Regions from separate parts of the Mycolicibacterium sp. TY81 genome, predicted to be linked through region 1. Evidence: predicted binding sites of a transcription regulator. Region 1 holds the regulator's gene; each other region holds the start of a gene.
The links. The regulator LexA, encoded in region 1, represses DNA repair genes until DNA is damaged. The targets are predictions, from matches to a motif close to CGAACANNTGTTCG.
Positions count from the first base shown of each region.

Region 2: the regulator LexA is predicted to act here: its motif matches at 3,850-3,863, upstream of KI240_RS31370 (DUF222 domain-containing protein).
Region 3: the regulator LexA is predicted to act here: its motif matches at 7,429-7,442, upstream of KI240_RS16920 (error-prone DNA polymerase).

Region 1 covers NZ_AP023362.1:1,758,728-1,769,037, forward strand. Annotated here, with positions in the region: gene KI240_RS08420 (sunset domain-containing protein) at 1-1,470, shown strand, start outside; gene lexA (transcriptional repressor LexA) at 1,537-2,226, opposite strand; gene KI240_RS08430 (LysM peptidoglycan-binding domain-containing protein) at 2,478-2,951, shown strand; gene nrdR (transcriptional regulator NrdR) at 3,063-3,527, shown strand; gene KI240_RS08440 (alpha/beta fold hydrolase) at 3,534-4,556, opposite strand; gene KI240_RS08445 (proteasome assembly chaperone family protein) at 4,601-5,542, opposite strand; gene KI240_RS08450 (trypsin-like serine peptidase) at 5,733-6,584, shown strand; gene sthA (Si-specific NAD(P)(+) transhydrogenase) at 6,581-7,996, opposite strand; gene KI240_RS08460 (DUF4192 domain-containing protein) at 8,167-9,231, shown strand; gene KI240_RS08465 (iron-dependent transcriptional repressor DtxR) at 9,248-9,937, opposite strand; gene KI240_RS08470 (sigma-70 family RNA polymerase sigma factor) at 10,124-10,310, opposite strand, start outside.
Region 2 covers NZ_AP023362.1:2,814,269-2,824,578, reverse strand. Annotated here, with positions in the region: gene KI240_RS13495 (cytochrome P450) at 1-32, opposite strand, end outside; gene KI240_RS13490 (Ig-like domain-containing protein) at 29-2,524, opposite strand; gene KI240_RS13485 (IclR family transcriptional regulator) at 2,688-3,584, opposite strand; gene KI240_RS31370 (DUF222 domain-containing protein) at 3,867-4,253, shown strand; gene KI240_RS13480 (HNH endonuclease signature motif containing protein) at 4,264-5,271, shown strand; gene KI240_RS13475 (F420-dependent biliverdin reductase) at 5,443-5,859, opposite strand; gene dprE2 (decaprenylphospho-beta-D-erythro-pentofuranosid-2-ulose 2-reductase) at 5,892-6,650, shown strand; gene cbiE (precorrin-6y C5,15-methyltransferase (decarboxylating) subunit CbiE) at 6,679-7,866, shown strand; gene cobM (precorrin-4 C(11)-methyltransferase) at 7,863-8,618, shown strand; gene KI240_RS13455 (cobalt-precorrin-6A reductase) at 8,725-9,450, shown strand; gene KI240_RS13450 (hypothetical protein) at 9,434-10,310, opposite strand, start outside.
Region 3 covers NZ_AP023362.1:3,521,467-3,531,776, forward strand. Annotated here, with positions in the region: gene KI240_RS31780 (transposase) at 1-264, shown strand, start outside; gene KI240_RS16895 (hypothetical protein) at 285-437, opposite strand; gene KI240_RS16900 (TetR/AcrR family transcriptional regulator) at 520-1,143, shown strand; gene KI240_RS16905 (tRNA (cytidine(34)-2'-O)-methyltransferase) at 1,186-1,653, shown strand; gene KI240_RS16910 (nitroreductase family protein) at 1,672-2,313, opposite strand; gene KI240_RS16915 (succinic semialdehyde dehydrogenase) at 2,368-3,921, opposite strand; gene KI240_RS16920 (error-prone DNA polymerase) at 4,115-7,414, opposite strand; gene KI240_RS16925 (BlaI/MecI/CopY family transcriptional regulator) at 7,525-7,929, shown strand; gene KI240_RS16930 (GNAT family N-acetyltransferase) at 7,933-9,174, opposite strand; gene KI240_RS16935 (GntR family transcriptional regulator) at 9,329-9,931, opposite strand; gene KI240_RS16940 (ECF transporter S component) at 10,126-10,310, shown strand, end outside.

The DNA of each region.
Region 1 (10,310 bases):
GCGCACGCGATCACCGGCGATGTGCTGGCCAAGTACCGCGCGGCCGGCGGACCGCAGGGCGATCTCGGCTTCCCGGCGAGCAACGAGACCGACGGCGGCATTTCCCCGACGAGCCGGATCGCCACCTTCGCCGCAGCCGACAACCCGGCGATCTTCTGGACGCCCGAGCACGGCGCGTTCGTCGTCCGTGGCGCGATGAACGCGGCGTGGGACAAGCTCGGCGGCGCCACCGGCAAGCTCGGCGTACCCACGGCCGACGAGTCCTGGAAGGGCGACGTCGTCAGCCAGAAGTTCACCGGCGGTTCGATCTCGTGGAACAAGTCCACCCGGGCGTTCAGCACCGAGCCCGCCGAGCTGGCGTCGCAACTGAGCGGCCTCCAGGTGCCCAGTGTCGATCTGCCGGGTGGCGTGACCTCGCAGGCCGATGAGTCCGGCAAGTGGTACCAGTTCCACTGGTGGTGGCTGCTGGCGATCATCCCGCTGTTGCTGGTGGTGGTCGGCATCGTGATCGCGGCACTGCTGCGGCGCCGGCGGAATGCCGGTCAGGACGCCATCGACGACCAGGACGCGTACGACTACGACGACCACGAGTTCGGCGACGGCGAGTACGGCGACCCGCAGTATGCCGATGGCGGCGCCGACAGCGAGTACGGCGACGAGTACGCGGCCGAGGACCAGCAGTTCGACAACCCGCACGGCGGCCCCGCGTTCCAGAGCAACCCTGATGTCATCGACACCGCGCCGACGGTGTACCCGGATTTCACGGCCGAACAGCCCACTGAAACGCCGGCCGAGACGGCCGAGGGTGAGCGGTCCGAGGAGGTGCCCGAGGCGCAGGCCGAAGCCGAGGCCCAGCCGGTGGACGCGGCCGAGCCCACCGAGCCGGAGCCGGAGCCGGACGCCGACGAATCCGCCGACGAGCCGACGACATCGGTGCAACTGCCCGACGCCCTGCGTCGCGGCGGTGCGGCGGCAGGCCTCACCGCGGCCGGGTTGGCGGGCTTCGCGGGCCTACGGCCCCGGGACCCCGGCGACCGCGTCTGGGCAGCGCCGGCCGACGGCCGGGACGCCGACTCCCAGGCCGGTGACGAGCGCGCGCCCGAGCCGCACGAACAGGCCCCCGAGGTCGAGGCGGCCGAGACCCCGGCAGCGGAACCGGCCACCGAGACGCCCGTGGACGAGCCTCCTGTGAACGAGCCGCCTGCGGTCGCGACACCGCCGGAGGAGACGGTGGTGGCCGGTCCCGCCAGCGGCAGACACCATGCGCTGGGGGCCGAGGAACCCGAGACCGCCCAGATGTCGTTCCGTGTGGCCACCGGTGCCGAGCCGCCCGAGGGCTATGACATCAAGGCCAACACGGAGTCGGGTTTGTACTGGGTGCCGGGATCTCCCGGATATGCCGAGGCCCCTGTCCAAATCTGGTTTGCCAGTGAGGAATTCGCGGTCACCAACGGGTTCATCCGCGGCTGACCGGAGTCACGACTGAGCCCCGCTGCGAGCGACTGCAGCGGGGCTCATCTGTAGGTCTGGCGGGCGTCAGATCTTGCGGATGACGGTCACGACCTTGCCGAGCACGACCGCGTCGTTGCCCGGGATCGGATCGAACGCCGGGTTGTGCGGCATCAGCCACACCTGGCCCTTCGTGCGCTTGAAGGTCTTCACCGTGGCCTCGCCGTCGATCATCGCCGCGACGATGTCGCCGTTGTCGGCCACATTCTGCTGCCGCACGACGACCCAGTCGCCGTCGCAGATCGCGGCGTCGATCATCGACTCGCCGACGACCTTCAGCAGGAACAACGAGCCCTCGCCCACGAGCTCGCGGGGGAGCGGGAAGACGTCTTCGACGGCCTCTTCGGCCAGGATCGGGCCACCGGCCGCGATCCGGCCGAGCACCGGGACGAAGGTCGGCTCGGGCAGCGCGTCCGAACCGGCGACATCGGTGGTGATGGTGGCTCCGGTCGAATCGTCCGCGCCGCGCACGTCCACCGCGCGCGGGCGGTTCGGATCACGGCGCAGGTAGCCCTTCTTCTCCAAGGTGCGCAGCTGGTGGGCCACCGACGACGTCGAGGTGAGACCGACGGCGTCACCGATCTCCCGGATGCTGGGCGGATAACCGCGCGTGGTGACCGAGGTGCGGATGACATCGAGGATGGTCCGCTGGCGCTCGGTGAGGCTGCTGGACCGTCCGCCTGCCTGTGTGTCCGGGGTATCGGTGCTGTCGCTCATGGAGACGAATCTAGCCCAGCGCACCCGATTCATCAAACATGTGTTCGAGATCGGGCGGCTCGGCGTGTCGCGGGCGTGACCCGGTGGTGACGTCGTGAAAGGGGTGGCGGAGTCGGGGAACGGAACTTGTCGGTGGGTGGTCGTATCGTTCGCAACAGTTCGATCACATGTTCTACCGTTCGAACATTTGGGCGATATAGTCGAACACAAGAGCGATCGAACCTATGTACGAACTCCTGAGAGGAACCGACATGACCGTCATCACCCGCGAATACCCGACCGACGTCGTCGTCCGCACCGTGCCTCGGCGTTCAGATGTCAACCGGCACCGCCAGGCCCGGCTGCGGCCGGCCGGCGCGCGCCCCTCGGGCGCGGCCTTCCGGCACCGGGGTACGGGCGTGCTGACGTCGCGTGCCTCGCACCGCCGCAATCCGATCACCCCGTTGACCACGGTGATGCTGGCCCTGGTCGCGGCCGGGATCACGGTGTGGCTGGGTCTGGTGGCGCAGTTCGGTGAGGCGGTCCAGCCGACTTCTTCGACGGCCTCCGTGCCCGCGCAGCTCGCGGTGGTCCGGGTGCAGACGGGGGAGTCGATTCAGCAGGTCGCGCGGCGGGTGGCGCCCGACGCGCCGGTCAGTGCCGTCGTCGACCGCATCAAGGAGCTGAACAAGCTGCCGTCGGTGGCCCTGAACGCCGGGCAGACGCTGATCGCGCCGGTCGGCTGAGGACAGTCCGTGCGCGCGTCGATCGGCACGGCGCCCGGCCGCGTCAGAGCGGCACGGGTAGGCTCGAGACCGTTCGAAACGGTCGATTGTCGGTGCGGCGAAGGAGCGGTGATGCACTGTCCGTTCTGCCGGCATCCGAACTCGCGTGTGGTCGATTCACGAGAAGCTGACGAAGGGCAGGCGATTCGGCGTCGCCGGTCATGCCCCGAGTGCGGTCGCCGGTTCACCACGGTGGAGACCGCAGTCGTCGCGGTGGTCAAACGCAGCGGCGTCACCGAACCGTTCAGCCGGGACAAGGTGATCAAGGGCGTACGGCGCGCCTGCCAGGGGCGGCAGGTCGACGACGATGCCCTGAACCAGTTGGCGCAGAAGGTCGAAGATGCGGTGCGGGCCACCGGATCTCCCGAAGTGCCGAGCCATGAGGTCGGGTTGGCGATCCTCGGTCCTCTGCGTGACCTCGATGAGGTCGCCTATCTGCGGTTCGCGTCGGTGTACCGCTCTTTCTCGTCCGCGGAGGACTTCGAACGCGAAATCGAGGCGCTGCGGGCGCACCGCGGTGTGACGTCGTCGGGCTGACGGCAGCTAGGTCGCGCTGCGCTCGTCGGTCTCCATGGCGTCGAGAACCGCATACTTCGTATCTTGCGGGGCGTCGATCGACTTCGCGGTGACGCCGGTCTGCAGGAGTCCGCGCAGCGCATCACGGTCGTAGACCGACGGCGCCGTCGTGTCGATGAATTCCTCGATGAGTTTCACGAACCGGTCGGGGTCGTCGTGAAACGGGAAATGTCCTGAGTTGTCGAAGAACTCGAGCCGGGAGCCCGGCATCGCGGCGTGGGCGAGTTCTCCGTGGGCGGCCGGGATGACGGCATCCTGCGTGCCCCAAACCAATTGCACCGGAATGGCTTCGGTCAAATAACATCGGTCCAGCATCGTGACCACCTGGCCGCGCCAGTCGACCACGGCGCGCAGGGTCCGGGCGAAGGCGGACGAGGCCTTGGGTTCGGGCAGGTCGTTGAGGATGCGCAGCATGTTCGGCAGGTCGTGGCCCAGGCCGGTCGACCCGAGCAGCGCTCCGCCGAGCCGCCCGGCGAGCTGAAGGGCGGGCAGTACCAACGGGATTCGCAACAGTGCCAGCGCTTCGGTACCCAGCGGCAGCGCCGCGAGCCGCAGTGCGATGTTCACGTCGCGGGTGACACCGCCGGCACCGACCAGCACCAGGCGATCGACCAATTGCGGGAACTGATAGGCGAACTGCATGGCCACGCCGCCGCCCAGTGAATGGCCGACGACCGTCACGCGTTCGATGTCGAGCACGCTGAGCAGGTCCCGCATGCCGTTGGCGTACGCCGCCACCGAGTAGTCGGCGCGCGGCTTGTCGGACTGGCCGTGGCCCAGCAGGTCCGGGGCGATGACGGTGAACCGCTGGGCGAGGCGCGTCTGAACGGTTTCCCACGTGGTGGAGTTGTCGCCGATGCCGTGGATCAGCAGGATCGCCGGCCCCGAGCCCGCCACCCGGTACGCGCGGCGGTAACCATGGATGGTGCGGTACTCCAGCCGCGGCGTCACGTCGCGCACCGAGTGCAGGTTGGGCTTTCCATCGGACATCGTCCCAGCTCCTTCCCATGGTGTCGGCCAAGCCGACCGCGTGGTCAGTCGCCGACAGTGCCGTCGTCGCCGGCTTGGGGATCGGAGAATCCGTCACCGGACTGTTCGGCGAGGAACTGCTCGAACTGTGCGCCGAGTTCGTCGCCGCTGGGTAGTTCCTCGTCACGTGCCAGCAACGACCGATTTTCCTGAGCAGCGACGAACGAATCGTACTGTTGTTCCAGTGCACTGACCACTTGAGCGACTTCGGCGCTGGCCTCCACCTGCTCGCTGATCTTGGCGTACACCTCGGCGCCCGCCTCCGACAGCGCGTGCAGCGGAATCTGCAGCGACGCGATCCGGGAGACCTCACCCAGCAGCGCCTCGGCGGCGGGCGGATACGCGGTCTGCGCTAGGTAGTGCGGCACATGCACGGTGAAGCCCAGAGCTTCGTGGCCGTGCTGAATCATCCGGTACTCCAACAGGTTCGACACGCTGGCCGGAACCTGTACCTCGCCAACCCACGGCGTGTGATCGGCGATCAGCTCCTTGTTGCCGGCGTGTGCCGTCATGGTGACGGGGCGGGTGTGCGGGACCGCCATCGGGATGGCGCCCAGCCCGATGATCTGCCGGACCCCGAGCCGCTCGGACAGCAGCCGCACCGCCGTGATGAAACGTTCCCAGCGCAGATCCGGCTCCATCCCGGCCAGCAGCAGGAACGGCGTCCCGGCGGTGTCGTGCAGCGCGTACAGGTTCAGTTCGGGATCGTCGTACTTGGTGAAGTGGTCGGTGGTGAACGTCATCAGCGGCCGGCGTGACCGGTAGTCCAGCAGTTCGTCGATGGCGAACGACGCGACCAGTTCGGTGTCGAGCGTGTTCTTCAGGTGCTCGGCGGCCAGCCGGATGGCGTGACCGGCATCGGAGAAGCCTTCGAGGGCGTGCACCATCACCGGTCCGCGGCCGTCGGCGGCGGACAACTGGGGCGCGGGGAATTCCAGCTCGTACATACCGCTCTGCTCGGGCTGATACTGCTGGCCCCGGCTGTTGTCGGGCCGCTGGCCGCTCGCGTTGCGCGCGTTCCCGTCGTGCTCGCTCACCTTCACACTCCTTGCCGTCGTGCGTTCACATCTCGCCGGATGTGTCTCCTACAAGTGTCGCGCATTCTTGTGTTGTTCCCGGTGTCGGCCCGCAGTACGCATGGTGCACCAGGTGCTGCTCGTGCCGTCGGTATCGGGCAAGATCGGACAGATGCTTCGCACCCGACTGGCCGTGAGCGCATTCGCCGCGCTGCTGGCCACCGCGTGCAGCCCGCCTGCGATCAAGGCCGATCCCCGTGCCGGCGACCCCGGTACGGTCGCCGCCGGCGCGGCCGTGGTCCCGGGACCCCGGCCCGATCCGCGCGTCGGAGCGGTGTTCCTGGGCAGCGATTCCGTGCACACCTGCAGTGGCGCGGTCCTCGACTCGCTGGCCGGGAATCTGATCATCACGGCCGCACACTGCCTCGACGCGGCGTTCGACGCGACGTTCGCGCCCGGTTACCGCGGCGGTGTGCCCGGCGACTTCTGGCACATCGATGCGGTGTACCTGGACCCGCGCTGGGTTCGCAGCCAGGACCCGGCCGCCGACTACGCGATCGCCCGCGTCAGCCACGGCGGCGCGGCCACGACCGAGACGCTGGAACGTCACGCCGGCGGCGGCTTCGTGCTCGGCGCCGCACCGGGCCCCGACGTTCCGATCACGGTGACGGGATACCCGCTCGGTGACGGCGGGGACCAGGTCAGCTGTAGTGCGCCGACATCACGCCCCGACCGCGGGTTCCCGGCGCTGCGCTGCCCGGGCCTGGTCGACGGCACCAGCGGCTCGCCGTGGGTGTCGGCGACCGAGGTCAGGGGAGTGGTCGGCGGCCTGCAGGGCGGTGGCTGCAGCGGCAACGACGTGTCGTACTCGTCACCCTTCGATGTGCAGATCCAGCTGCTGTATCAGCGAGCCCAGGAGGGCGGTCCCGCGGACCGCGCCACCGGCGCCCCTGACGACGGCTGCAGCGCCTAGCGTCTGAACTGGTTCAGCGCCCGCAGCTTGTTCATCACGTCGAGCGCGGCGACCTTGTAGGCCTCCGAGAAGGTCGGGTAGTTGAAGACGGCGTCGACCAGGTATTCCACCGTCCCGCCGCACCCCATCACGGCCTGGCCGATGTGGACCAGTTCGGTCGCGTTGGAGCCGAAGATGTGCACGCCGAGCAGCGTCAGGTCCTCGGTGGACACCAGCAGCTTGAGCATGCCGTACGAGTCACCGGCGATCTGCCCGCGCGCCAGTTCGCGGTAGCGCGACACCCCGACCTCGTAGGGAATCGAGCTGTCGGTGAGATCGACCTCGGTGGCGCCGACGTACGACACCTCGGGAATGGAGTAGATGCCGATCGGCTGCAGGTCGGTCATGCCCTTACAGGGCTCGCCGAACGCGTGGTACGCCGCCAGCCGGCCCTGGTCCATCGAGGTCGCGGCCAGCGCCGGGAAGCCGATGACGTCACCGACGGCGTAGATGTGGTCGACCTTGGTCTGGTAGTTGTCGTCGACGAAAATCCTTCCGCGACTGTCGACCTCGAGGCCCGCCTGGCCGACGTCGAGGTGCTCGGTCTGCCCCTGCCGGCCGGCCGAGTACATCACCGTCTCGGCGGGGATCTGCTTTCCGCTGGCGAGCGTGGTCAAGGTTCCGCCGGGACCCACGTCCACCGCGGTCACCTCTTCGCCGAACCGGAAGGTCACCGCGAGGTCGCGCAGGTGGAATTTGAGGGACTCGATGATCTCGGAATCGCAGAAGTCCAGCATTGTCGGGCGCTTCTCGATCACGGTCACCTTGGTGCCGAGCGCCGCGAACATCGACGCGTACTCGATACCGATGACTCCCGCGCCGACCACCACCATCGACTGCGGCAGGCTCTTGAGGTCCAGGATCCCGTCGGAGTCCAGGACGCGTTCCTCGTCGAACTTCACCCCGGCCGGACGGACCGGCTTGGTACCGGTGGCGATGACGACATACCGCGCCCTGATGTTGACGTTCTCGTCGCGGGTGGGGTCCTCGATGACCAGGGTGTGCGGGTCGAGGAACCGGCCGTGGCCTTCGAACAGCTCGACCCCGTTGCGCAGCAGCTGGTTGCGGACCACGTCCTGTTCCCTGCCGATGACGTGCGTGGTGCGGCGCAACAGATCGGCGGGGGTGATCCGTTCCTTGACCCGGTAGCTGGAGCCGTACAGTTCGCGCTGACTCATCCCGGTGAGGTAGACGACCGCCTCACGCAATGTCTTGGACGGGATGGTCCCGGTGTTCACGCAGACCCCGCCGAGCATGCGCCCACGCTCGATGACTGCGACGGATTTTCCCAGCTTGGCGGCGGCGATCGCAGCCTTCTGCCCGCCGGGACCGGATCCGATGACGACGAGGTCGAACTCCTGCGTGGAACCCATGACAGCCAGGTTGGCACGGCACGCGTGATCATGCAGCCGGATCATCGGCGAACTTTGCGGAAACACCACGGGTGCGGCCCGTTATCCACAGATCCGAGTTCATCCACAGCCGGGGTCGCCGGCGGTGTCGGCCGACGATTCCTGACGGACCGTGCTGCCACGTTCAGGGCATGACAACTTTCAGCTCATTCGATTTCCAACTGAACCGGCCCGGCGCCCTGATCGCGGCAGTGCCCGCGGTCCTGGGGTTCGCGCCCGAGAAGTCGCTGGTCCTCGTCACCATCATCGGCGGTGAGATGGGCGCGGTCCTGCGCGTGGACCTCTCGGCAGGATTCTTCGAGGCCCTGCCCGAGGCCCTCGGCCATCTCTCCGGCATGGCCGCCGCGGCAGATGCGGACGCCGCCGTCGGGGTGATCGTCGACGAACACGGCGTCGACTGCGTGATGTGCGCGGACATGTACCGCGACGTGACCGACGAACTCGAGGAGGCGCTGGCCGAGCGCGGCATCGAACTGCTCGCGGTGCACGTCGTCGACCGGGTGGCGGCCGGCGGCCGCTGGCAGTGCGCCGACGGCTGCGGGAACGCCGGCGTCGTCGAGGATCCCGAATCGTCACCCGTCACCATGGCCGCGGTGCTCGACGGCCGGCGCCTCTACGCCCGGCGCGCGGACCTCGTCGACGTCGTCGCCGTCACCGACGCGCGGCGTGCCGAGGCGTTGCGGCCGGCGATCGAAAAGCGCGCTGCCACAGTGGATTACCGCGGGCGTCCCGATGCCGAGGTGCGCGCCGATATCGAGCATGCGGTGGCGTGTGCCACCGGGTCCCCGGACGGCTCGCCACTACCCGACGACGACGCGGTGCGCCTGGCGTGCGCGGTGACGGATTCGCGGGTGCGGGACACGCTGTACGCGTTGGCGGTCGGGGAGCGCGCGGCCGCGGCCGAGTCGGTGTGGGCCGCGCTGACCCGCACCCTGCCCGCGCCGTGGCGGGTGGAGGTATTGGTGTTGCTGGCGTTCAGCGCGTACGCCCGGGGCGACGGACCGCTCGCCGGGGTGGCATTGCAGGCCGCACTGGACGTCGACAGTGGGCACCGGATGGCGGGCATGCTCGACGCTGCCCTGCAAAACGGTATGCGGCCGGACCGCATCCGCGAGTTGGCGCTGACGGGCTACAAGCTGGCCGAGCGCCTCGGCGTGCAGATGCCGCCGCGGCGCATCTTCGGCAGATCGGCGTGAGCCTCGTGGGCCCGGGTCAGACCTTCTCGACGCGAACCGCGTGCGCCATGTGATGCGGCAGCTCGACCTGTTCATGGCCGGGGATGACGATCAGCACGCTGCCCTGCTCGGTGGCCTGCACCGTGACGCGCGCGTTCGGCACGACGCCGGCGTCCTTGAGCCGGGCGATCAGCTCGGTGTCGCCCTGGACGTGTTCGGTCAGCTGACGCACGCGGACCGCGACCGGGAATCCGGTGGGCAGCTCGGTGAGCCGGACGAGGCTGACGTCGGAGTCACCGGTCGAGATGACGCCGAGTTCGGCGAGGCCGGGGATCGGGTTACCGAACGGGGAGGTGGTCGGATTGTCGAGCACCTGGACCAGCCGGCGTTCGACGTCCTCGCTCATCACGTGTTCCCAGCGGCACGCCTCGGCGTGGACTTCCTCCCACGGCAGGCCGATCACATCGACCAGCAGACGCTCGGCAAGCCGGTGCTTGCGCATCACCGACACGGCCAGCGAGCGGCCCTTGTCGGTCAGTTCGAGGTGGCGATCACCGGCGACGTGCAGCAGCCCGTCGCGCTCCATCCGCGACACCGTCTGGCTGACGGTGGGGCCGCTCTGCTCGAGTCGTTCGGCAATGCGCGCACGCAGCGGCACCACGCCCTCTTCTTCGAGGTCGTAGATCGTCCGCAGGTACATCTCGGTCGTATCGATCAGATCGTTCATGCCAAATTCCTCCAGGCCTCCGCCGGTGCCCAGCTTACCGGTTTGGCCGGGTCAACAGGCATCCACCACGGCCGATCGACGCTGTGATTCCTGCGGCGGACAACGGCGGGCAGACCGGCCGGAAAAAACGGTGCCCGCCGGATATTCCGGCGGGCACCAGGGTGTGCAGTTGTTGGGTGGCGGCGATCAGCTCGCGTAGGCCCGCAGGCGCTCGGCGCGCTCGCCGTTGCGGAGCTTCGACATGACCTCGCGCTCGATCTGGCGGACCCGCTCGCGGGACAGGCCGAACAGCTTGCCGATCTGGTCCAGGGTGCGGGGCTGGCCGTCGTCGAGGCCGAACCGCAGCCGGATCACCTGCTGCTCGCGCTCGTCC
Region 2 (10,310 bases), 1.1 Mb from region 1:
CCGGGGGTGAAGGTGACGGCGGTGGCGGTCATGCGGACTGTGCTCCTGTGGTGATCTGCGGGAAGGGGCCGAAGCGGTCGTTGTAGCCGTCCTGGCGGGCGGCGAGCTGGGCCTGTCGTTCGGCGTCGGTCACGTACTTGGTGCCGGCCGGCAGCACGGTGCCGAGCTGATCGAGGGTGACGACCTGCTGCGAGACGATCATCGGCACGGCCGACGAGGTGGCGTCGAGTGCCTGGAACCGGATGTAGAGGGTGCCCTGGTTGAGGCCGCCGGTGGAGACCCAGTTGGCCACACCGGGGTCGTCGGGGGAGATGACGAGGGTGTAGGTGCCGTCCGGGTTGGCGATGGACTGCGCGTTGTTGAGGCTCGTCTGCGCGGTGCCGTCACCGGGTGACAGTTCCCAGTCGTTGGTCACCGGCACCACGAAGTATCCGGCGTTGCCGGGGTTGATCGTGATGACGAGAGCCTGGTTGTCGGCCAGTTGGAAGTAGCCGAGGCTCTGCTTCTGTGACACCAGCGTGCCGGGGAAGTTGAACGGCTGCGTCAGCGTGTTGGGCGGCTTGAGCTGGCCGGTCTGCAGGTTGAGGGTGACGATGTCGAGCGCCGTATTGTGCGCGCTCGTCTGGAAATTCTGGACGATGCTGACGGTGTGAGCGACCATCTCGTCGAAGCTCTCCGCGGGGGCGCCCGCCGGACCGCCCGTGCGGGTGACCGTGAGGCTCGGTGCTGATTCGGTGGTCCAGTCCGCCATCGTGTACCGGACGAAGATCTGCTGGGCCTCCGGCGGTAGATAGATGTGGTTGGTCTGTCCCGGCTGGGTGGGATTGCCGTCCGCTGTGATGGTGAACGTGCCGTCGGCGTTGACCACGAGGTCCTTCGCCGCCAGGTTGCCGATCGGCAGAGCGTCGCTGATGTCGGCGTAGACGCCGAAGTTGCCGTCGACAGGGACACCGCCGAGGTACTTGCCGCTGATGACGTACGTCGAACCGCTGCGCACCGGGATGGTGCGGTAGATGGTGTCGGGGTTGTCGTAGATGAACCGGCCGCCGTGGGTGTCGGTGCCGTACCAGCTGTGTGCCCGCATATCGACGGCCATCACCAGTGGGTTGTCGGGGTCGTTGTTGACGACCGTCATCGCGGCATTGAGTGCATGTTCCCGGGCGGCTGCGTCCAGCAATGCGAGGTTCTCGGCATCGACACCGCCGACGAGGCCGAACCGCTGCTGCGCATGCGCCAGCCAGGCCTGCTTGAGTGCCTCGATGGCGGCCTGCACCTGCGGGGTGTTGACGATCTCCTGGGCCTTCTGTTCCAGCGCGATCTGGTCGGCGGTGCCGAGCGGACTGGTCGGCTTCACCGTGACGGTGACGGTCTCGGTGGTGGTGGCGCCGGCGTTCGGCTGGAACAGCTTCAGCAGGTTGATGTGGAACGGATTGCCGGGCCGGTCGTCGACGGTGACCGTGAACGAGTCGGTGCCGCCGCTGAATGCCAGTGCGTCGCTTGGGGTGTACGTGAAGGTGCCGTCCGGACGGACCGTCACGCTGCCCTTCGTCGGGCCCTTGTCGACGGTGTAGGTGAGCTTGTCGCCGTTGGCGTCGGTGGCTTTCAAGTCACCCTTGATGACACCACCGAAAGTCTGGCTGGTCTCGGTCTGCTTGTAGTTGATGAGCGGCGAGGAGTTGAAGAAGGTGTTGCCGATCTCGCGGCGAATCCAGCTGAACAGGGTCCACAACACCGGCGCCTGCGGCGGAGCGGCGGGGCTGGTTCCGGCGTGCGGGACCAACCCGATTGCGCCCAGCAGGCTCGACACCACGTGCGTGACGAAGTTGCCGCCGGTGGCCGCCGTGGAGACTGGATGCGTTGTCGCCGTGAGGGTGTTGATCTTGGTCGCGGCGGTGGACAGGGCCGTCGAGACGGTGTTGGCGGCGGACTCCACTGAAGGTGCCTGCGCGGCAGCTGGTTTCGCGGCGGTGACCGCCGCGGTCGAGGCGGGTGCCGGGTTCGTCTTGGGTTTGGTCTGGCTCGTCGCGGCGGTCGACTGGGGGACCGACACGGCAGGTTTGGGTACCGCGTTGCGAAGTTGGTTCTGCCGGGATTTCTTGATTGTCGGCTTCGCGGTTTCGGCCGGGTTGCCGGACCCGGGCTTCGTCGTGGCCGGCTTCTGTTCGGCGGTGTCGCTGTCGCCGGGCTTCGGGGTCTCGGTGTCCCCGGGCTGGTCCGGTGTCGTGGCGGCGGCTGCGTCCTGATCGCTCTTGGCCGCCGAATCCTTCTGGTGCTTGGGCTTTTTCGCCTTCTTGGTGGGTTTCTCCGCCTTCGGCTTGGTGGCCGGCGACGGTTTGTCGGTCGACGACGCGGAGGTGCCGGTGCTGGTGCTGGCGCCGGTGTCGGCGAGGCAGATGGCAGGACTGTTCGCGACGGCGATGCCGATTCCGAGGGCAACGGCCAGTGCGCCTACGCGGCCGATGAACCGGGCGTGACCCGATCCGGCCGAGCTACCAATGCGATGCAGCGTCGTCGCTGTGTCCATCCATGCTCCCGATATAGTGACGAATAGTTGTCAGTTGAGTGACAAATAATTGGCGACGGGCAGATGGTAAGCATCCCGGCGACAGCCGCGCAAGCATTGATTTCCGGTGAGTGGGTCGCGAAAGTGCCCGCCGGTTGACCGGCGGGTGGCGCAGTGGTGATGACTAGTGCTGGCTGAGCTTTGCTGCGGCCGAGCGCAATTCGTGGATGTACCGCGCGCGATCGGCGGCGCTCACCGACGGATCCAGCGGCCCGAGCTGTATCTCGTAGGCGGGATGGCCGGCCGCGTTGTCCACGGCGGTGCTCAGATAGCTCACGGCCAATGGCTCGGGGGACTCGAGCTGCGCTGTGCTGTAAGGCTTACCGCCGAGGCTGACCAGTGTCTCGAAAACGCGCTGCCGGAGCGCACTGCGCCGGGGGTGCTCGGAGAGCAGTTCGGCGACATCGCCCAGTACGCCCAGCACCTCGGGGCTGGAATCGCCGAAATCGAATATCGCGACGCCGTCCCTGCGGAGTTGGTCGAGCAGGTTGCCGAACTCGGCGCGCTGCTCCTGTGGTGCCCCGGCCAGCCACTGTTGTTGGCTCGCCGCGTCGCGGCGCGCGATCACCGTCGCACCGGCCGGCGGCGTCAACGGCAGGCGGACGCCGACACTCACACCGCCCGGGATGTGGCCGACGCCGCGCACCACGCTGACGAACGTCATCTCGGTGGTGCCGACCATGGCCAGCGACACGCCACACTTGGTGGCATCTGCCAGGTTTTGCAGGACCTCGGTGTGGTTCTCCGGCAGGGGCAGGGCATTGCGCACGGCCTCGGCGACGCCGAGCATGCCCGGTCCGAGCGTGTAGCTCCGATCGGCAAGGCGCACAACCCAACCCGCGCGCTCCAGCGCCAGCAGGATCGAGGTGACGGTCGCGCGGTTGAGGTCGAGTCGGGACGCGATGGAGGCCACCGAACTCGGTTCGGACTGCTGCGCCAGGAGTTCGATGATGCTGACGACGCGGTCGGTGGGCGGTGAGCCTGCGCGTGCGCTGTCTTCCAGCGGAGTGCCGCGTGCCATCGATGCTCCTGCCGGTCTGGGGACGCTGAGCATCTTATGACGAATAGTTGTCGCAGTTGTGGACCGTGGCCGTCTGGTGGTCGGTTTTGCTGATGGCTGCAGTCTCGGTGTCGCGTCTGCGGACATCTCGCCGACCGAGTGCTGGCCGACAATCAGGTTGCTCTTGTCCTGAGTCGTCGTGCGCCAAAAAACTTTGGTCACTTTGTTTGCGCTGGTCACGCTGGGCAACTAGGGTCTCTTTCGGCACACCGAATTGTCGGCGAGTCGAACTATTGTTCGAATATGCCTTCCGACCGTGCCGCTGTCCTGACCGCCTACGCGGCGCTCGAGGACGCGGTCGTGGCGGTCAACAATCTCGACTACACCGGCCTGGACGTGCGGACGCTGTTGGAGGTGCAGTCCCGCCGCGAAACCTTGAGGTGTGCGGCCGAGGCTGTCGATCACCAGATTCTGGCGGCGGCACAGACCCAGGCCGCGGCCAAGGGGATCGGGGCCAAGGATTGGCCTGAGGTGTTGCATGTGCGGTTGCGGATCAGTCGGGAGGAGGCCCGCCGCCGGGTCCGCGATACGGATAATTTGGGTCCGCGCTCGGCGATCACCGGGGAGCCGTTGGGTCCGGTGTGGGAGCTGGTCGCCGCCGCGCTCGGTGAGGGGTGCGATCAACGGTGAGCATGTGCAGGTGATCAGCTGGTTTTTCGGGAAGTTGCCGTTGTGGGCGGCCGACCCGGTCACTCTCGCCCAGTGTGAGGCGGATCTGGTGGCCGATGCCCGAATCAAAACCCCCGAGGACCTCCGCAAAGTCGCTGCTGATCTGTTGTATCGGCTGGATCAGGACGGGCCCGAGCCTGACGACTCTGAACCCGACCCGAAACGCGCCATCAACCATGGCAAGCAGCGCTCCGATGGCACCTCCGAGGTCAGCGGCACCATCGACGCCGAGACCCGTGCTTACTGGGATGCGATCTACGACAAATGGGCCGCCCCCGGCATGTGCAACCCCGCCGACGCCGTGCCCTGCATCTCGGGTACACCGACCCAGGAACAGATCGACAACGACACCCGTACCGCCGCCCAGCGCCGCCATGACGCGTACAAGATGGTCGGCCGCATGATCCTGAAGACCGGCATGCTCGGCGAACACAACGGATTTCCTGTCGCGGTGATCGGCACCTGTACCGTCACCGACCTCGAGAAGCGCACCGGCATGGCGCTCACGCACACCGGCACGAAACTCCCGGTCAAAGACCTGGTTCAGATGGCCGCCGCCGGAGCCGACCACTACCTCGTCGTCTTTGACGACCACACCGAACAACCGCTGTACATGGGCCGAGCACGTCGTACCGCCACTGTCGCCCAACGTTTCGCTTTGTTCGCCCGCGACCTGGGCTGCACCAAACCCAACTGCACCGCCCCCGCATCGCGCTCTCAGGCCCATCACGTCAACACCAACTGGCGCGATGACGGACCCACCGACATCACCAACCTCACCCTGGCCTGCGGGCCCCACAATCGCCTGGCCGACACCGGCGGCTGGACCACCACCATGGGCCCCGACGGCCGCATCCACTGGACCCCACCACCACTCTTAGATGTGGGCCAGCCAAGAACCAACCACTACTGGCATCCGACGCTCTACCCGGCGGAGAGCGGAGACGAGGGTGGCGAAAGTGACAGTCCCGCAAGGTGATACAGCGTCACTGACGCTCAACGGCACGACACCACGTCGCGCCGGCGGTGCCGCATCCGCTGCGGCACCTGCACACGTGTCACCCGGAACCGTTGAAATCAGAGCGATTGCGCTGGGCGTCGGACCGTCACCACAATCGGCAGGTCTCCGGAGCCGAGACTGAAAAGCGGACTACGCCTCGCCGCGGTCCAGCAGCTCGCTGGAGCCGAGGACGCGTTCGATGCGGACCTCGATCACCACGCGCCGCGGGTTCACCCGCGGCGTGCGGTAGCGCTGGGCGTAGCGCAGTTCGGCGTCGCGGACGTCGTCGGCGTCGTTGCTGACGGTCGACTTGCCTTCGAGGGACAGCCACCGGGCACCGTCGACCTGACTCAGCACGGCGACACCGCGCTGGGCGGCGTTGAGGGCCTTCTGGGAACCGCCGGTGGTGATGACGCGCGCGATGTGGGTCTTCGGGTCGAAGGTGAAACCGACCGCCACCACGTGCGGGGAATTGTCCGACCGCAGGGTGGTCAGCATCGCCAGATGACGCTCGGTGAGGAATGCCAGCGCGTCACTGGTGAGCCGTGTCGTTGCCTTCGCCATCATCACCAAAAGTAGCGCAGGTGATAATCGCAGCCGTGAACGACACGGCGGATACCGGCGGCGAGGTGGTCGTCGTCTTCGGCGGCCGCAGTGAGATCGGCCTGGAACTGGCCGTCCGGCTGGCGCCGGGCAACACGGTGGTGCTGGCCGCGCGCCGGGCCGATCAACTGGTGGACGAGGTGCAGGCGGTGCGCACGGCCGGCGCCGCGGAGGTCCACACCTGCGAGTTCGACGCCGACGACCTGACCTCGCATGCCGCGCTGGTCAGCGCGATCGAAGCCGGGCACGGGCCCATCGGTACCGCGGTCCTGGCCTTCGGCGTCCTCGGTGACCAGGCCCGGGCCGAGGACGATGCCGCGCACGCGGTGGCCGTCGTCCACACCGACTACGTGGCCCAGGTGAACCTGCTGACGCTGCTGACGCAGCGCATGCGCGCCGCCGGCCGGGGACGGCTGGTGGTGTTCTCGTCGATCGCCGGCGCGCGGGTCCGCCGGGCCAACTACGTCTACGGTTCGGCCAAGGCGGGCCTGGACGGCTTCGCGTGCGGGCTGGCCGACGCGCTGCACGGCACCGGCATCCAGTTGCTCATCGTGCGACCCGGCTTCGTGATCGGCCGGATGACCGAGGGCATGGACCCGGCACCGATGTCGAGCACGCCCGCGCAGGTCGCCGAAGCTGCCGCGACGGCGCTGCGCAAGGGCAAGGCCGCGGTCTGGGTGCCGTGGGGTATCCGCCCGCTGATCTTCGCGACTCGTTTTGTGCCGAACGCCATCTGGCGGAAGATGCCGCGATGAGCGCTTGCGCGAAGAGCAGAGGGCACCGATGACGGAGAACGAAGGCAAGATCACCGTCGTCGGCATCGGCGCCGACGGGATGGCCGGACTGGGCCAGGCCGCCCGGGGCGAACTACACAGCGCGACAGTGATTTTCGGCGGTCCGCGACAGCTGGACCTGCTGGACGCCGACGTCACCGCCGAGCGGCGGGCCTGGCCGTCGCCGATGCTGGCGGCCCTGCCCACGTTGTTCGACGGGCTGGGGGACGTGCACGTCGTGGCGTCCGGCGACCCGATGCTGCACGGCATCGGCGCAACCCTCATCCGGCTGTTCGGCCGGGACCGTGTGACGGTGCTGCCGCACGTGTCCTCGGTGACGCTGGCGTGCGCGCGACTGGGCTGGAGCGTGCAGGACACCGAGGTGATCAGCCTCGTCAACGCCGCACCGCAAACCGCCATCCGCCCCGGTGGCCGGGCGGTGGTGTTGTCCAAGGGAGCCGACACCCCGCGGGCGTTGGCCCGGCTGCTCACCGAAACCCGTCGTGGCCAATCGGAGTTCACGGTTTTGGAACAGCTCGGCGGCCCGGCCGAACGCATCACCACGATGACCGCAGGGGAGTGGGACGCCAGTGCCCCGCACGTCGACGCACTCAATGTCATTGCTGTGCGGTACGCACCCGACCTGCGCATCGGGACGGTCGTGGCGGACACGGCCTTCGATCACGACGGGCAGATCACCAAACAGACCATTCGGGCGCTGGCGCTGACCGCGTTGCAGCCGCGCCCCGGCCGCGTGCTGTGGGACATCGGCTCGGGGTCGGGCAGCATCGCGATCGAATGGTGTCGCGCATCGGGCGGCCGGGCCGTCGCGTTCGAGCGCGACGAGGTGCGCCGCGAGCGGATCGCCAACAACGTCACCAAGTTCGGCGTCACCGTGGACGTGCGCGGCGCGGCGCCGGAAGGATTCCAGGATGTGGCCGGCCCGGACACCATCTTCATCGGTGGTGGCCTCACCCAACCGGGGCTGTTCGACGCCTGCTTCGACGCGCTCGAATCCGGCGGCCGGCTGGTCGCCAACGCGGTGACGGCAGAGTCGGAAGCCTTTGTGGTGCAGCTCTATTCGAAACTGGGCGGCGAACTGCGCCGCTTCCAGCACTATCACGGCGAACCGCTCGGTGGCTTCACCGGTTGGCGCCCGGCATTGCCGATAACCCAGTGGACGGTGGTCAAGAAATGACGGTGTACTTCATCGGCGCGGGACCCGGCGCCGCCGATCTCATCACCGTGCGCGGGCAGCGGCTGCTGCGGTCGTGTCGCGTCTGTCTGTACGCCGGCTCCATCATGCCCGACGACCTGCTGGCGGAATGCCCGCCCGACGCACGGATCGTCGACACCGGTCCGCTCAACCTGGAGCAGATCATCGGCGAGTTGGTCGCCGCACACGAAGCCGGACTCGACGTGGCGCGCCTGCACTCGGGGGATCCCTCGATCTACAGCGCGGTGGCCGAACAGTGCCGCCGGCTGGACGAGCTCGGTATCGACTACGAAATCGTGCCCGGCGTACCGGCTTTCGCCGCTGCCGCCGCGGCACTCGGGCGAGAGCTGACGGTGCCCGGCGTGGCCCAGACCGTCACCCTGTCCCGGGTCGCGACGCTGTCGACCGCGATGCCGCACGGCGAGGATTTGGTGTCCCTGTCCAAGCCCGGTGCCACGTTGGTGCTGCACCTGGCGGCTGCGCAGATCGACAACATCGTCCCCCAACTGCTCGAGGGTGGGTACTGCCCCGAAACTCCCTGCGCGGTGGTGGCTTTCGTCAGCTGGCCGAGCGAGCAGGTCATCACCTGCACCCTGTCCGAGCTGGCCGAGCGGACCAAAGCGGCGGGCATCACCAAGACCGCGGTGATCTTCGTCGGCGACGCGCTGGGTGCCCAGGGGTTCACCGACAGTTACCTGTATTCGAGCGGCCGGCGCCGCGGGGCGACACATTGATGGCGGAGCCGCCACTGGCAACAACCCGCGAGATAGACGTTCGGCACGCCGCCGACGGCGTGTCGCGGGCGGAACGTCCGTGTCGCGGGCACTGGGAAGGTGACCGGTGAAGCTTCTGCTCCTGGGCGGGACGTCCGAGGCGCGGGCATTGGCCAAGCGGCTGCACCCCGGCATCGAGCTGATCAGTTCCCTGGCCGGTCGCGTGCCCGACCCGGCGCTACCCGTGGGCCCGGTCAGGATCGGCGGCTTCGGCGGCGTTGACGGCCTGCGAACCTACCTGCAGGACAACGAGATCACCGCCGTCGTCGACGCCACGCACCCGTTCGCCGCCACCATCACCGCCAATGCCGCCCGGGCCTGCGCCGGCCTGCAACTGCCGCACCTGGTCCTGGCGCGGCCGGCGTGGCCGCACGGCGACGCCATCGTCGTCGCCGACGACCGGCAGGCTGCGCAGACCGTCGAAGACCGCGGCTACCAACGGGTCTTCCTCACCACGGGACGTTCGGGCACGACGGCTTTCCGCGCGTCGGACGCCTGGTTCCTGATCCGTGCCGTCACGCCGCCGGATGCCGATACGCTGCCGCCGCAGCACCACATCCTGCTGTCGCGCGGCCCGTACGACTACGACAACGAGCTGGCGCTGCTGCGTGACCACCGCATCGATGCCCTCGTCACGAAGAACAGCGGCGGCGGCATGACGCGCGCGAAGCTGGATGCCGCTGCGGCGCTGAATGTTCCGGTGATCATGGTGGACCGCCCGGCGCTGCCCGGAAGCGTGGCGACTGCCGCTACCGTCGACGAAGCCGAAGCGTGGGTCAGGGCGCGTCGATGAGACGCTGGAGTTCGTCCCAAGCGGCCCGCCGGTGCGCTTCCGCGTCGTCGCGGAGCTGACGGACCTTCTCGCCCTGCGCGGTGCTGCGGTCCCGCAGCGACTCGAGGTCCACGATGAGCCGGCGCCGTAGCTCGCCTTCGGGGCCGTCGGTGCCGAGGACGTTGAGCTGCTCGGAGATTCGGCTCTGCGCCTCGTAGTCACCCGAGCGCGCGGCCTCGACCTGCTCGGCGCCCGACTCCAGCCGCTCGGCGGTCGCCCACTTGTCCAGGACTTCGCCGAGCGCGGTGATGGTGGCGGCGTCGAGGGACCGGTCGGCCAGCCACTCCTCGAGCTGACCCGGCGCGAGGTGCTCGTAGTCGATCTCGCTGGACAGCGGCCAGCTTTCCAGCACCGTGGCTTCGACGGCGCCGTGGCCGGCCGCGGTGACCGTGATCCGGTGGTTGGTCCCGTCGTCGGCGATCGCGGTGACGTTGTCCCGCGCTTCCACGCGGTGTCCCTGAAAACGGACGATCTCGAAGATCACCTCGACCGGTTCGGCATGGTCGTTCTCGACCCGCAGGGTATGGAGTCGCTCGCGCCGCTGCTCGTGGACCAGCGCGGCGCGGGCCAGGCGCACGCGGGCGGTGACGTCGCTGACGGTCGAGGTGTGCCGGCACCGCACCGCAAGGTCTTTCGCGAACGGCAGCCGCACCTTCGCGTCGCGGGCGGTGAAGGGCACCATCGCTTCGCCGGCGTAGGCGTCCTGCTCGTAGATGACGGCGGGGCCTTCCTCGAGCACGATGCCCGCGGTGTTGGTGAAGACGAGGACGATCTCGGGGGAGCGGTCATGGCCGGTCCAGACCAGTTCGCGCCGGACGCCG
Region 3 (10,310 bases), 1.8 Mb from region 1:
CCGAAGGCGCATTGGCAGAAGATCTGGTCGAATAATCCGATAGAGCGTCTGAATAAAGAGATCAAGCGTCGGGCCGATGTCGTGGAGATCTTCCCCAATCCGGCGGCGTTCCTTCGCCTGGCCACCGCGGTGGTCATCGAATCCCACGACGAGTGGCAGGTCACCCGCCGCTACCTCTCCGATGTCTCCATGGACGAACTACGCGCCGTGATCGCCGCCAAACACGCCGCGGCAGCACTTGCCAAACAACACCAAATCGCCTAGCGTTCACCATGACTCGTTGATCACAACGCGTGAACCACGCCAGATCCGAAGTCCACCACTCCCCGGGACGCTATCCCACCACCGATGATCGACGGCGCACCGATCAGCAGATGTGCCAGTCCGATCAGGACGCACACCGCACCGAAGATGGTCAGCCACCATTTCGCCACCATTTCACACCCCTATTGGACGTAATCCAATACGAGGCTATCGACCCTGCACGGATACGGTCAACGGTTGAATTACAGTGCCTGAATGGCACGGAGTCGGTTAACACCCGACCAACGTCGGGATCAGATTCTCGATCTCGGCATGGCGGCATTCTCTGTCCTGCCTTTCGAGCAGGTGGCGATGGAGGACATCGCGGCACAGGCCGGAATTTCGCGGGCGCTGATCTACCACTACTTCCCCAGTAAGAAGGAATTGTTCGCGGCGCTGTGGGCGCGCGCCCACGAGAAACTCGCGCACGATTCGCACTTCACCGCCACCGACACCGTGCGCGCACAGATCCGCGGTGCGCTCGTCGCGCACTACACGTTCTACGAACAGAACCTGACGCTGATGATGATCGCCAATCGCAGCGCCATCGCTGCCGACCCGGCGGTGCGCAACCCGATCACCTTCGAACTCACCCGACTGCGCGACAACGCCCTGGACGCCCTGGACCTTGCGGGGTCCGGTCGCGACCTGGTGTCGGTGGCGTTGTCCGGATGGCTGGCCCTGGTTCGCGAAGTCGCACTGGAATGGCTTGAGCTGCAGAGCTTTTCTCGTGACGCCGCCGTCGACCTGTGCATGACCGCGCTGGACGCACTGGTGTCGCCGCACGCTGATCTGAACCAGCTGCCGCACGGCGTCGGCGATTCCGCCGCGGCACAGTAACCTACTTCGGCCCCACCTAGACCCAGACAGAGAGGCGGCAGGGTGGCACTGAAGGTGCTGTTCTACTCACCCCGCATCGCGCCGAACACCGGCAATGCGATCCGGATGGTCGCCGCCACCGGCGCCGAGCTGCATCTGGTCGAGCCGCTCGGCTTCGACCTGTCCGAGCCGAAGCTGCGTCGCGCCGGGTTGGACTACCACGATCTGGCGTCGGTGACGGTGCACGCCGATCTAGAGACCGCGTGGCAGGCACTCCTGCCGGCGCGGGTGTTCGCCTTTACCGCGCATGCGAATTCGTCGTTCGCCGACGTGGCCTACCGGGCGGATGACGTGTTGATGTTCGGGCCCGAGCCCACCGGGCTGGACGCCGATACCCTCGCCGACCCGCACATCACCCAGCAGGTCCGGATCCCGATGATCCCGGGGCGGCGGTCCTTGAACCTGTCCAACGCCGCGGCTGTCGCGGTGTACGAGGCGTGGCGTCAGCTCGGTTTCGCCGAGGGCATCTGACCGAGCTGACGCCCCAGCTCACCAGCTGTCCCAGTGCGCGAGCTGCTCGGCCGGCAGCCGCTGGGCCTTCTTGAAATCGGTGCCCTTGGTGTAGGCGATCGGGAACAGTCCGCCCTGCGTGACCTTGTCGAACGGGATCCCCAGCAGTTCTGCAGCCTGCTTCTCCCCTTCGCCGATCAGGTGCAGCGTCGTCCAGGCCGAGCCGAGACCGCGGGAGCGCAACGCGAGCATGAAGCTCCACACCGCCGGCAGCAGCGAGCCCCAGTACGACGCCTGCATGCCGGCGTCCATCCCGTCGGGCCGCCCCTCGAGGCACGGGATCATCAGGACCGGCGCCTTCTCGAAGTTCTCGTTGAGGTACTTGGCCGAGCCCATCACGGCGTCCATCTGCTGGTCGCGGATATCGCCGCGCTCCGGCTTGGGCAGGTCCAGGTACGGCGTGGCGTTGGCGCGGTAGATGTCGGCCAGCGCCTTCTTCTTGGCCGCGTCCTCGACGAAGACGAACTGCCAACCCTGGGCGTTGGAGCCGGTCGGCGCCTGCAGCGCCAGATCCAGACACTCCATGATCACCTCGCGCGGCACGGGCTTCTCGAAGTCGAGTCGCTTGCGCACCGATCGGGTGGAGGTCAGCACTTCGTCAGCGGTGAGGTTCAGCGTCATAGCCGCACATTACCGCCGGCCCGCCGTCACCCCGTGGCGGCGGGCTCGCCACCGTCAGTGCCGGGGCAGCTTCGTCACTGCGCGCACGATCGGCACGAGCGACTTCTGCCACAGCGACTTCGACAGGCCGAACGGCGGGTCGAGGTTGAGTACCTTCGACGTCGAAATGGTCTGGGACTCGGTGTATTTCAGCAGGCCTTCAGCGCCGTGCCGGCGACCCACCCCGGAGATGCCCATGCCGCCCATGGGCGCACCGAGGCTGCCCCAGGCCAGCGCGTAGCCCTCGTCGACGTTGACCGTGCCGGACCGCAGGCGGGAGGCGATCTGCTCGCCCTCCTCGATCGAGGCGGCCCACACGCTGGCGTTGAGGCCGTACTCGGTGTCGTTGGCCTTGGCGATGGCCTCGTCGACGTCGGCGACCGGGTAGATCGACACCAGCGGACCGAAGGTCTCGTTGTTGGCGCACTCCATGTCGGGGGTGACGTCGGTGAGCACGGTCGGCTCGTAGAACAGCGGGCCGATGTCGGGGCGGGCGTTGCCACCGGCAATCACCTTGGCGCCCTTGACCTTTGCGTCGTCGACGTGGCCGGAGACGGTTTTGAGCTGGCCCTCGGAGATCAGGCTGCCCATGTCCACGCTGAAGTCGTAGGCGGTACCGAGCTGCATCTTGCGCACCTGGTCACCGAACTTGCGGGTGAATTCGTCGGCGATGTCCCGCTCGACGTAGATGCGCTCGATCGAGATGCAGAGCTGACCGGCATTGGAGAAGCAGGCGCGGGTGGCGGCCTTGGCGACCTTGTCGAGGTTGGCGCCCTTGGCGACGATCATGGCGTTCTTGCCGCCGAGTTCGGCGGAGAACCCGATGAGACGACGGCCCGCGTGCTCGGCGAGGTGGCTGCCGGTGGCCGAGGAACCGGTGAACATCAGGTAGTCGCAGTTGTCGGCGATCGCGGTGCCGACCACCGAGCCCGGCCCGGGAACCACGGCGTAGAGCGCGCGCGGCAGACCGGCGCGGTAGAGCAGCTCGGCGCAGGCCAGCGCGCAGTACGGCGTCTGGCTGTCCGGCTTGAGCACCACCGCGTTACCGGCGAGCAGGGCGGGCACGGCGTCCGAGGCCGTCAGGGTCATGGGGTAGTTCCACGGCGAGATGACGCCGACGACGCCCTTCGGCTGGTAGGCGACGGTGGTCCGGTTCAGGCCGGGCAGCAGCGGCGCGACGCGGCGGGGCTTGAGCAGCTTGGCCGCAACCTTGGCGTAGTAGTCCGCGTTGGCGAACAGGTCGATGATCTCTTCCTGGGCCGCCCACCGCGCCTTGCCGGCCTCGGCCTGCAGCAGGTCCATCAGGAACTCACGGTTCTCCAGGACCAGGTCGCGGTAGCGCGCGATCACCGCGGCCCGCTCCGCGACCGGCCGCTTGACCCAATCACGCTGGGCGGCACGCGCTTTGGCGAACGCCTTCTCGGCGTCTTCGGCGGTCGCGACCGGGATGGTGGTCAGCGGCTTACCGGTGAAGACCTCGTCGATGGTGCGGGTCGGCCGGTCGTCGATGTTCTCAATGGCGGCCAGTTGACGCAGACGATCGAAAACCTGCGCTGACGGTGCGGGCATGCTGGCTCTCCTGAGTCGATCACGGATGCGCGGTAATTTTGCGGTACCGGCGGTCTCGGTAACACTACTCGACAGCGTGCGGCTGCCATAGATCCAGCTTTTTACAAATCGGCCGTTATGTCAATGAACTGGGCAAAATTACCCACTTCGTCTGGTCCGGGAGTCCGTTCGGGTGATTCGGGCCGACTCCCTCTCACTGGAAGTCCCGGGATTTGGTCATCACCCGCAGATCGAGCCGGCCCATCCGGTCCGCGATCACGGTGACGGCCCCGCTGGCGTTCTGCACGATGCCGCGCACCAACAGCGCCGGCGCGGTCTGCGCCAGTTTCCGGTGCCGGGACCACACCCCCGGTGCGCACAGCACGTTGACCATGCCGGTCTCGTCTTCCAGGTTGATGAACGTCACCCCCTGCGCGGTGGCCGGACGTTGCCGGTGCGTCACCGCGCCGGCCACCACGATGCGGGTGCCGTCGGGCACCTCCAGCAGCCTGTTCGCCGGCACCACGTCCAGCGCGTCGAGGCCTTCTCGCAGGAACTGGGTCGGGTAGCTGTCCGGCGAGATACCCGTGGCCCACACATCGGCGGCCGCCAGCTCCAGTTCCGTCATCCCGGGCAGCGCCGGTATGCCGCCGGCCGACGCGACGCCGGGCAACCGGTCGGGGCGTTCCGCGGCCGCTGCCCCGGCCGCCCACAATCCCTCGCGCCTGGTGATGCCGAAACACCCCAGCGCGCCTGCGGTCGCCAGCGCCTCGGCCTGGGGCACCGAAAGTTGCACCCGCCCGGTCAGGTCGAGCAGAGAAGCGAACGGCCCGTTGGTATTTCGTTCGTCGACGATGCGCTGGGCCAACTCGTCCCCGATGTGCCGGACGGTCCCCAGCCCCAGCCGCACCTCGGTGCCGCGGTTCTCGCACGTCGCATACGCCAGGCTGGCGTTCACATCCGGACCGTGCACCAGCACCCCGTGCCGGCGGGCGTCGGCCACCAGCGACTGCGGCGAGTAGAAGCCCATGGGCTGAGCCCGCAGCAATGCCGCACAGAACACCGCGGGGTGGTGCAGCTTGAACCACGACGAGGAGAACACCAGCGACGCGAAGCTCAGCGCATGACTCTCCGGAAAGCCGAAATTGGCGAAAGCTTCGAGCTTTTCGTAGATCCGCTCGGCCGTCTGGCCGGTGATGCCGTGCAGTTCCCGCATGCCGTCGTAGAACCGTCCGCGCAACTGCCGCATCCGTTCGGTGGAGCGTTTGGACCCCATGGCCCGCCGCAGTTGATCAGCCTCGGCAGGGGTGAACCCGGCGCAGTCGACGGCCAGCTGCATGAGCTGTTCCTGGAACAGCGGCACGCCCAGGGTCCGGTCCAACGCGGGCTTCATCGACTCGTGTTCGCAGACCGCGGCCTCCAGCCCGTTGTGCCGCCGGATGTACGGGTGCACCGAGCCGCCCTGGATCGGACCGGGCCGGATCAGGGCCACCTCGACCACCAGGTCGTAGAACTTCTTGGGTTTCAGTCGCGGCAGCGTGGCCATCTGGGCCCGGGACTCGACCTGGAACACCCCGACCGAGTCGGCGCGCTGCAGCATCTCGTACACCGCCGGCTCGGTCAGATCCAGCTTGGCCAGATCCACCTCGATGCCCATGTGGTCCCTGGCCAGGTCGATCATGTAATGCAGGGCCGAGAGCATGCCCAGCCCGAGCAGGTCGAACTTCACCAAACCGATTGCGGCACAGTCGTCCTTGTCCCATTGCAGCACGCTGCGGTTCTCCATCCGCGCCCACTCCACCGGGCAGACGTCGGCGATCGGCCGGTCGCAGATCACCATGCCGCCGGAGTGAATTCCCATGTGCCGCGGCAGATTCCTGATCTGTAGTGCCAGGTCGACAACCGCCGCGGGGATGTCCTCGACGTCCGGGGAGTCCGCGAGCCCGTTCCACCGGCTGATCTGCTTGCTCCAGGCATCCTGCTGCCCCTGCGAGAACCCCAGTGCCCGAGCCATGTCCCGCACCGCGCTCCGACCGCGGTAGGTGATGACGTTGGCCACCTGCGCGGCGTAGTCCCTGCCGTACTTCTCGTAGACGAACTGGATGACCTTCTCGCGCAGGTCCGATTCGATGTCGATGTCGATGTCCGGTGGGCCGTCGCGCGCCGGGGACAGGAACCGCTCGAACAGCAGCTCGTTGGCCACCGGGTCGACGTTCGTGATGCCCAGGGCGTAACAGACCGCCGAGTTGGCGGCCGATCCCCTGCCCTGGCACAGGATGTCACTGTTTCGGCAGAACTCGGTGATGCTGTGCACCACCAGGAAGTAGCCGGGAAACTCCAGCTGTTCAATGATTGTGAGCTCGTGCTCGATCTGCCGGTACGCCTTCTCCCGGTCTGCCTCGGGCTTCCAGCCGTAGCGGCGGGCCGCTCCGTCCGCCACCAGCTTGCGCAGCCAACTGATCTCGGTGTGCCCTTCCGGTACGTCGAACGGCGGCAATTTCGGTGCGATCAAACGTAATTCGAACGCACACTGCTCCCCCAGTTCGGCGGCGGCCGCCACCGCACCCGGGTGGTGGGCGAACAGCCGGGCCATCTCCGCCCCGGACCGCAGGTGCGACCCGCCCAGCGGAGCCAGCCAGCCTTCGGCCTCATCCATCGAGTTGCGCGCGCGAATGGCGCCCATCGCCATCGCCAGCTTTCCCCGCGACGGCGCGGCGAAATGCGCGGCGGTGGTGGCGACGACACCGAGGCCGAACCGCGGGGCCAGAGCCGCCAGCGTCGCATTGCGTTCATCGTCGAGCGGATGTCCGTGGTGGGTCAGTTCGATGGTCACCCGGTCGGCGCCGAACCTGTCCACCAGGCCGGCCAGCGCCTTGTCCGCCGCTTCCACACCACCTGACGACAAGGCTTGGCGCACATGGCCTTTACGGCAGCCGGTCAGGATCTGCCAGTGCCCGCCGGCGGCTTCGGTGAGGGTGTCCAGGTCATAACTCAGCACGCCCTTCTCGCCGCCGGCCAGATGCGCCCGAGCCAGTTCCCGGGACAGCCGCCGATACCCCTCGGGTCCGCGGGCCAGCACCAGCAGATGCGGGCCGGGCGGGTCGGGCAACTCGGTGCGCGGAGTGTTGCTGAGCGAAAGTTCGGCGCCGAACACCGTCGCCATGTCGAGTTCTTTGGCGGCCTCGGCGAAACGCACGACGCCGTAGAGCCCGTCGTGGTCGGTCAGTGCGATGGCCCGCAGATCCATCCGGACGGCCTCCTCCACCAGTTCTTCCGGAGTGCTGGCGCCGTCGAGGAAGCTGTATGCGGAATGGGCGTGCAGCTCGGCGTACGGCACCGACGTTCCCGGCCGGGCCGGGCGGTTCACCGGTCGGTAGTCACCCCGCTTGCGCGACCAGGCCGGGCTGTCACCGCCGTCGGCCGGCGACTCCGGAGCAGCACCGGCCACCCGAGGTTTACCCTCGAGCACCCGCTGCATCTCCGCCCAGCTCGGCGGCCCGTTGTGCCAACCCACCCCATCAGAATATTCGAAACTTTGTTCGAACGCCAGAGGCGCTGGGTCCGCGGGAACTCGGCCGACTCCCATGCGACTAGATCCCAAAGGGCGCCAGAGAGGGACGGACGATGGCCATGCTGAGGCACTTGGGCAATCTGGAACGCGAGGTGATGGATCACCTCTGGGCCGCGGACGGGCCACAGACCGTTCGCGAGGTCCATCACGCCATCTGCGCCGAACGCAAACTCGCGTACACAACCGTCATGACGGTGCTGCGCAGACTCGCCGGGACGGGCGTCGTCCACCAATTGCGTGACGACCGGGCGCACCGTTACGTCGCGTCGCGCAGCCGCGACGAGCTGGTGGCCGGTCTCATGGTCGATGCACTCGGGCAGGCTGCCGAACGAAGCGACCGGCACGCGGCCCTGGTCCACTTCGTCACGCAGGTCGCGGCCGACGAGATCGATGTACTGCGGCAGGCACTGGCCGCCGCCGACCCCGCGGTGCGCCTGATATCCAGGCGCACCGCGTAGTAGTCAGAAGTCGTCAGGCACACCCGGGGCGGTCGGCCAGCCGAAGGCAACGGCGGCGCGGTGCACCGAACCCGGCGTCAGCTCGCGAACGAGCCCTGCGCTCGCCAGCGCCTGCAGATTCACCCCGCCGAGGTACACCGCGCCGAGCTCGCGCACGGAGATCGCGATATCGGCCGGTGCCGTGGTGGTTTCGCATTCGGCGCCGTCAGGACCCCCACGCAGACGCACCCGGCCGGTGTTCCACGGACACAACCCATCCGTGACCTCCAGCACCACGTCGACCGGAGCCGAGTAGCTCCGCAGACTCAGCGCGCGAGGCAGATCGACCAGTCGTACGTAGACGCCGTCCCTGACCTGGCATGCCAGCGCGCGCCGGTCGGCCACCAGGCTGAGGAGCGGCTCATCGACTGCCGCACCGTCGTATCCGACGGTCCTGATCAAATCCATATCCAGGAGATAGCGCCAAATCTGCGCGTACGCACGATGATTGGTGGCCAGCACCTCTTGAATCTGGAGTTCGCTGTCGGGCTGGCCGCCGTCGGTCCAGCTGACCTTGGGCCGGTAAATGGCGAATCCACTGGCGGTGCCGTCGGCCTCGCGATGCAGGAGGAAGCGAAGCTTGCCGAACTCCTTGCGCCTCGGCTCGTTGTCGTGAATCCAGTTGTCCCACCACGGACCCGGCCGCTCCATCAGTCCGGCCCGCTGCACCATGGCGCGCTGATGAATCTCGGGTCCGTTGGCCAGCAACGTCTCGGCGTCGACGTGCGTCACCGAGCCATCGCCGAGCTGGACGTCCGGGCGGAATCCCAGTTCACGGACCTTGCCCGAGAGCTCCGCCACCGGCACTGCCATGCCGTAGCCGAAGCGCCCGTAGATGGTGGCCTCCGATGCGTACAACATGGCCAGCGCCTCGGTGCCGCGTGCCCGAATGTCCTCGAGTTGGTGGCGCATCATCGCCGTGAGCAGGCCGCGGCGTCGATGACTGGGCGACACCGTGACGGCGGTGACCGCAGCCACGGCCGTCGTCGCCCCACCGGGCAGCACCACCTGCTTCCCGAAGGCACCGGCAGTGGACACCCAACGGGTGCCGTCGTGAAAACCGAACATGCGGTCGTACTCGGTAAAGGCGCGCATCAGGTCGATCTCGTCCTGCTGCGGATCCTGCAGGAACACCCCGTACGACGTAGCCATGAACGCATCGAAATCATCGCTGTCGCTGACCGAGCGCAGCGTCAAATCACTCATGCCCCAAGGGATATCACAGCGCCTTCACAGGAGTCATCTGAATTTCCCTGCAGCAAACAAAGACTGAACACCGCGCATCGCGGCTCGAGAACGAATCGGACAGATCACCAAAACAGCTCGGACACTGAGCCTTTCACAGCGCTGCTGCCGAGGTTCACCGCTGGGCCAGTGGCGGCGGGCTGTAGAGCCGCGCAAACGTATCGAGACGTTCCTGCTTGGTCCGCTGGAGGTGCGTGGCGATGGCCGCACTGGCGGCTGCCGAGTCGTGCCGCCGGATGGCATCCATGATCGCCTCGTGTTCGGTCGCCACGTCGGCCAGATCGTCCCTGTGCATCGCCTCCCTGTCACACAGGCGAAGTCTGGCCACGAGGTTGGTCAGCGTTTCCTGGAGCGTCGCATTGTGCGATGCGGCCCAAAGCACCTCGTGCCATTGCGAATTCAGCTGCCGAGCCACGGCCGCGTCCTCAGCCGCGGCCGCGCGCTGGTGCAGCTGCGCCAGCTGAGCGACCTGCAATTCGGTTCGTCGTGCCGATGCTGCCTCGGCAGCCGCTTTCTCCAGTGCAATGCGGACGTCGTAGATCTCGATGACATCGTCCGGCGAGCCCGATCGGATGCGATAGCCGCGGACCGAGCGGCTGATCAGCCCCTCCTGTTCCAAGCGGCTCAGCGCCTCGCGTACCGGAGTTCGGGACACGCCGTATGCGGCGGTCAGCGCGCTCTCGGTCAGGGGTTCGGCTGCGGAGAACCGGCCGGCCAACAGGTCAGCGCGAAATGCACTGTGAAAAGCGGTCCGTTGCACCCGTCCTCCAAGTGTTGCGTTCCATCGAGAATACATTTGAAGCTGTTTTGTATACAGAAAATACTCATGATGACGCGAAGGCATACAGCGGTTGTGCCGGCCGTCCATACTTGTTGCCGTCGCGGTCCCGCGCGACGGCATGAAGGAGACGTATGAGCACCCCGTCCACCATTGATCGCCCGGTACTGCGCTGGCGCGTCGTCGACATCGTCGTTGCGAGTGTGCTCGCGACGGCTGCCGGACTGATCTTCGTGCTGTGGAACATCGCATCCAATCCGGTCAGCGCGCCTCTCGGCGCAGTGCTCCCCGGTCTGCAGGCACTGCTCGGTGGTGGGTG